2 linked regions of the Flammeovirga agarivorans genome follow. The protein of the gene in region 2 interacts with the protein of the main gene of each other region in a pairwise test. Links are inferred from orthologs where the notes say so. Each region holds a gene or a part of one and is shown on either strand. Other genes may lie near its edges. The genes, in order: ftsZ and rlmN.

The links.
Region 1: the proteins of rlmN (region 2) and ftsZ interact in binary tests that used the Escherichia coli proteins (3 or more experiments, as listed by UniProt). The link is inferred for Flammeovirga agarivorans from one-to-one orthologs.

What each region holds. Positions count from the first base shown.
Region 1 is NZ_JABAIL010000001.1:639,538-642,809, forward strand. What follows is about bases 114-3,047. They hold ftsZ (cell division protein FtsZ), read left to right. Parts: upstream 114-821; coding sequence 822-2,273; downstream 2,274-3,047. Other genes in these bases: ftsA (cell division protein FtsA), read left to right, coding at 114-625; HGP29_RS02685 (DMT family transporter), read right to left, coding at 2,335-3,047. In the rest of the region: more of ftsA, read left to right, coding at 1-113; more of HGP29_RS02685, read right to left, coding at 3,048-3,189. UniProt on the Escherichia coli protein: Essential cell division protein that forms a contractile ring structure (Z ring) at the future cell division site. The regulation of the ring assembly controls the timing and the location of cell division.
Region 2 is NZ_JABAIL010000015.1:400-3,686, forward strand. The notes cover bases 268-3,216. They hold rlmN (23S rRNA (adenine(2503)-C(2))-methyltransferase RlmN), read right to left. Parts: upstream 2,297-3,216; coding sequence 1,238-2,296; downstream 268-1,237. Other genes in these bases: HGP29_RS26325 (DUF4476 domain-containing protein), read left to right, coding at 268-857; HGP29_RS26330 (DMT family transporter), read right to left, coding at 858-1,187; HGP29_RS26340 (tetratricopeptide repeat protein), read right to left, coding at 2,432-3,216. In the rest of the region: more of HGP29_RS26325, read left to right, coding at 21-267; more of HGP29_RS26340, read right to left, coding at 3,217-3,287.

The sequences.
Region 1 (3,272 bases), on a different replicon or contig from region 2:
ACAAGGTTGTGCTGTGATGCAACATCAGGCAGAACTTCTAAAAGTAAAATTTGGTCAGTCTATGGCTGCAAATACTAAAGATTCTGAAGTAGTAGAAATTCCAGGAATCAATAATAGAACTCCAAAAGAGGTATCTATTAAGAACCTAGCCTATATCATTGAGGCAAGAATGGAGGAAATTATTGATTTAATTAAAGCAGAACTTAAAGATTCTGGATATATGGATAAGTTGGCTGGCGGTTTAGTATTAACTGGTGGTGGATCAAAACTTAGAAATATCCAGCATTTATTTGAATATAAGATTGGTTTGGATACTCGTATTGGTTATCCGACAGCTTTCTTAGGAAAATCAGATCGATCTGAAAAAGTGAAAGATCCAAAATTTGCTACAGCATTAGGCTTAGCATTGGCAGGGTTTAAAGCTTTAGATCAGAGAGAAGAAGATCGTCCAAGAAAAATGTATCAACAACCGATTCAAGACGAGAAAACAACATCATATTCAGAAAGAACTAAAGTTGCGGATACTTCTGCTGCAAGAGGAAAGAATATTTTCTCAGATTTTCTTCAAAAGGCAAAAGACCTTTTGATAGATGATTATGATGATACAGAAGATTATAAAGATTAATACTTTATTTTAAATAGTTCTAGGTTGAACTATAATTTTTGTGTATTTTCATATAGGAAAGATGATATTTTTTTTAAATACTTATTTAAAGAATGTAAATCTTTCAAATTATGCTATTATTTTAGCAAAAGTTTTAACAAAAGAGCAACATGGATTCCTTTTAAAAGGATCCTAAATTTATAAATTTTTTGAGTCTATGACTGAAACGAGCTACGAGTTTGATATGTCTAGCAACTCTGCTGCCAATAAAATCATCAAAGTGGTTGGTGTTGGTGGAGGCGGTGGTAACGCCGTGCGACACATGTATGAACTAGGAATTCACGATGTGGATTTCTTTATCGCTAACACAGATAAACAGGCATTAGAGTCTAGTCCTGTACCTAATAAAGTACAATTAGGTTTAGAACTAACTTCAGGTCTTGGTGCGGGAGCAAAGCCAGAAATTGGTAGAGAGTCTGCATTAGAGACTAAAGATGATATTAAACAATTTCTTTCGAACGGTACTAAGATGGTGTTCATCACTGCAGGTATGGGTGGTGGAACAGGTACAGGTGCAGCTCCTGTTATCGCAGAAATTGCTCGTAGCTTGAACATTCTTACAGTAGGTATTGTTACAATGCCTTTTAGATTTGAAGGAAAACCAAAAGAAAGAAGAGCACTTCAAGGTATCGAAGAATTAAAAGAACATTGTGATACTGTTCTTGTTATTCTAAACGAGAAATTGAAAGAGGTTTACGGTAGATCTTCAATGAGAGAAGCATTTTCTCAAGCAGATAATGTTTTAGCTCGTGCTGCAAAATCTATTGCAGAGATTATCACTGTAGACGCATATATCAACGTCGATTTTGAAGATGTTAATACAGTAATGAGAGATGCGGGTACTGCCGTAATGGGCTCATCTATTGAGTCTGGTGAAGACCGTGCAATTAGAGCTACTGAAGCTGCAATTGCGTCTCCATTATTGAATAATACTGATATTACTAATGCGAAGTACATTTTACTAAGTTTAGTTGTAAGTGATTATGACAACTTAGATATGAGTGAACTTGAGCAGGTGACAAGTTATATTCAAGACAGAGCAGGTGAAGAAGCTGAGGTGATCTTTGGTGTAGCTAAAGACGAATCATTAGGCGATGCAATTAGCGTTACAGTTATTGCTACAGGTTTTGAAGAAGATAAAGATAAGTCACCTTCAGATTTTTTTAACAAAGGGGAGTCTGGTTTAGGAAATAAGACAAGTAGAATTTCTACTTCAATTCCTACAAAAACACCTGAACCAATCTCTACAAAGGAGGAAACTACTCCAGTTGTTGAAGAAAAATCTACAGAATCAGTTGAAGAAACTCCTGTAGCAGAAACTTCGGCGGCTCCCCAGGTTGAGGAAAAAGTAGAAGCAAAACCACAAAAAACGGTTTACTCACTTAATGATGAATATGAAGCAAGCTCTGCAGCATCAATATCTAATGATGATAATGTTGAAGAGACTGCAACACCAACATCACAAAACTTAAGTAGTTATAAAAAGTTTGACTCAATGAAAGAAATTTCAAATGATGAATTGAAAGATTTGAGAGACATTCCAGCTTACTTAAGAAGAGGAGTTAAATTGAATCCTACAAAAAATAATGAAGAAGATACAGAGGAATAATCTTATCTAATTCAAAAAAAGGGTTGATATCTACTAGATATCAACCCTTTTTAGTTTATGACTATTTTTGTAGTCTAGTTTTGTATATCAAATTTAATATTGTTCCTAGCATAACAAGGAGCATACCTAAGATTACTTCAATACTAAAGAATTCTCCAAAGAAGAATATACCATAAAGAGCTCCGTAAATCACACTTGTATAATTCATACTTGAAACTGTTGCAGCATCATCATCAGATTGATAGGCTTTAGTGAGTAGTATTTGGCCAATTTGAGATAAAATTCCAATGCTTAGTAATGCTATCCAAGTCCACCCTGTTGGGGTAACCCAATCAAAATAACACCATAACCCTGTTATTGGTACGGCTACAAATGGGAAGTAAAAAACAACGACGACAGGATTTTCTTTACCTTTTAATTTTCCTATTACAGTATATGCAGCAGCAGAACCAATTGCTCCACTGATAGCAATGGCTAGGTATAGAGGATCTACCCTTGGATCAAAACCCTTGATTAATACTACTCCAACAATACTTAAACTCATAAATAATAGCTGAGCGGGTTTAAGAGGTTGTTTTAAAAAGAGCATAGCAAAAATTGCTGTGAATAAAGGTGCTAAATTTTGCAATACTACAGCTGTAGCTAATGGTAGATTTTGAAAACTGGCAAAGACTAAAACAAGAGAAACGGTTCCAAAAAATCCTCTGAGAAATAACATCTTCTGATTGTTACCCCATAAGTAAACACTTGCTTTTTTGAGGGTAACATAACTTAAGACTAGAGAGACTAAAGCCCTGAAAAAAACTACTTCTTGAGGTGGTATTTGAGGAATCGATTTGACGATTAACTGCATGGTAGTCATGACTAAAGCAGCTAATAACATTTGTTTGGCTCCTGTACCAATATGTAATTTCATGTATTTGTATCTTTCGCGTCTAATATTAATTGCAATGTTAACTGAATTTTCCTAATATTTTTGATCAACTGATAATTGTCAGT
Region 2 (3,287 bases):
TACGGCTATTACTGCTAACTATGAAATTTTATTATTTACTCACTCAATTATTTCTTCCATTTTCACTATTCGCAATTCAGGAAGACTGTAAAGAAATCTCCAAAAAAGAGTATACAAAGGTAATATCTACTTTTCATGAATTACCTGAAGATATCTACAGTGTAAAAGCTAAAGAATTTACAGAGGTATACTGTATGAACAGTAAATCTGTACATGAGTTAGCTGCCATATTTAAATCAGATCATGAGCGTATAGAGTATTTATACCACGCATATGCTTATGTAGAGGATTGGTCAGATTTACATACAATGCATTTTCATTTCGAAGATAGCTTATACTTAGAACGATTTGTCTCTTTTGTACAAAGCTTTGAAAGTGACATGTCAAATATTTCAGAAGATTTAGCAAGAATAGAATCCGAAATGATCACCGATTATGTTTTGGAAGAAATACCAGAAGAACAGAGAGTAGTTTATGTGGATGGGTATAGAGGTAAAATTGGAGCAGATAAACCCATGAGTAATGATGTGTTTCAAAAGTTATTTAGAGACCTTCAAGTTCATGATATCCCTAAGGATAAAATAAACTTATTTGATAATAGAATTCAAAATCATGGTATTTCTGTGACACAGCTTCAAATCGTATTAAATTTATTCAGTTTTGAAACCGATAAAATGAAAGTTTTTAATACTTCATTAAGCTCAATATATGATTTAGATAATCTATATAAAGTTAAAGGTCAGTTTATCAATTTCTTTTATAAAAAAGAGATAGATGATATAACTAGTACTCAATTAGAGAGTTTGGCAACCGATGAAATCACAAAAGATGATCATGTAATTTATCAGAAGAACTAACTAATGGGAAGTGTGATTTGAAAGGTTTACGATAACAACACCTATAAGTATAAAAGCTATACCAATAATTGTTGGCCAATTCAGTGGTTCTTTATAGAAAAAATATCCGATAGTAGTAATGCAAATAATGCCAATACCAGACCACAAAGCATACGTGATTCCGATAGGAATACTTTTTACAGCTAACGATAAGAAATAAAAAGAAATACCATATCCAATCACTGTAATGACTGAGGGTATTAGTTTAGTAAATCCTTCTGATGCTTTTAGTGTTGATGTAGCGATAATTTCAGAGATAATCGCAATAAAAAGAAATAACCAATGCATAATGCTAAAAGTAAAAAAGACTAGAACCTTCTCCAGTTCTAGCCTTTATAAATTTATTTTTTCTTGTTCTTATCTTTGTTGGCTAATTGGCCGCAGGCAGCATCAATATCTTTACCACGGCTTCTTCTAATATGAACGTTAACACCTTTTTTAGAAAGGTAGTCAGCGAATTTCTGAATTTTATCAACTTTAGCATTTAAGAAATCTGCTTCAGAAATAGGGTTGTATTCTATTATATTGACCTTAGATGGTAAGTGTTTTGTGAATTGATACAACTCTTCAGCATCTTGAATTGAATCATTGAAATTATTAAAAACAATGTATTCGTAAGTAACTGGACTTTTAGTTTTACTAAAGAAATACTTTAATGCATCACGCAGAACGTTAAGATTATTTTGCTCATTGATAGGCATAATCTTGTTTCTCTTCTCATCATTTGCTGCGTGTAGAGACAAGGCTAGGTTGAATTTTACATTGTCATCACCAAGCTTTTTAATCATTTTAGCAACACCTGCAGTAGAAACTGTGATACGTTTAGCAGACATACCTAATCCATTAGGAGAAGTAATTTTCTCTACTGATTCTAGAACATTTTTGTAGTTTAATAGAGGTTCTCCCATACCCATGTATACAATGTTGGATAACCCAGTATTAAAGTTCTCCATTGCTTGTTCATTGATAGCAACTACTTGATCATAGATTTCAGCGGCATCTAAGTTTCTCTTACGATCCATGTATCCTGTAGCACAGAAAGAGCATGTTAAAGAACAGCCAACTTGTGATGAAATACAAGCTGTCATTCTTGGTTCAGCAGGGATAAGTACACCTTCTACTAAATGCTTATCATGTAATTGAAAAGCAGATTTAATCGTACCATCACTACTTTTTTGTGCTTTGAAGGTTGAAATTGGCAGGATCTCAAAGTTCTCACTTAGAAGTTCTCTAGTTTTCTTTGAGAGGTTGGTCATTTCATCAAAAGATTTTACAGAGCTTTTCCATAGCCAATCCTGGATTTGCTTTGCTCTAAAACCCTTTTCACCATTTTCAGTAAGGAAATCCTTTATTTGATCAGGAGTCATTTTACGGATATCCTTTTTCTTCGTTTTAATCATGGATGTATATATATACTAATTGTTTTCTTAATGCAAATATAACTTTTTGATTTAGAGAGTAAAAAGCCCGAACCTCAATGCGAAGTTCGGGCTTTTCAATGAAAATTAGAAAAACTGTTAAGTTTTAGAAAGGAATTACTCCATTGCTTCTAACTTTTTGTTTACAGCTTCTAATTTGTCATTTTCTTTTGTCATATAGTAGATTCTAGAAAGAAGTACTAAGTATTTGCTTTCGTCTGGAGCAAGTTCAGAAACTTTCTCAGCGTATGGAGCAGCTAACTTAGAGTATTCTAACATTTTAGCATCTAATTCTTTTGCTTTTGCAGGATCAGCATAGTTCATACCTTTCATTGGTAAGTCTTGCTTCTCTTTGTTATAAGCAGCAGCTCTGTTGTAATATAAAGCACCTAAGTTGAATAAACCATTCTTGCTCTCAGGATTGATATCAATTACTTTTTTGTATTGAGCAACAGCCATTTCGAAGTATTCTTCAGCTTTTGCAGACTCTTCAGACTCACGAGCTTTTTCAGCAGCTTGATCATAAAGAACTGCTAAGTTGAAGTTCATACCTTCGTCGTTTGGAGTTTCCGCTAAAGCAGATTTAACAGAAGCGATTGCATCATCTAATTTGTTAAGCTTCACATAGTAAGCAACCATTTGTGAAGTTAAAGTAGGGTTACCAGGGTTGTTTTTAGCACCCTCGATAGCGATTTCTAAACATTTCTCGTAAGCAACGTTTGCTTGAGCTGTTAATTCTTCAACTTCTTTGTTTGCTGCGTCTAAAGTAGTTTGAGCTTTTGTGATCTCAGCAGTAGCTTCTTCTACTTCTTTTTGAGCAGTTGCTGCTTTTTGACGAGCAGAACCATATTTACGTCCACCACCTTTAGTGTAGTACTCATAACGTTCTTGAGATTGCTCTTTTTGTTTAGTAGCTTTCTCAATAGTACCTTCAGCATCTCTGATTTCATACTTTAACTCGTCGATACGCTCT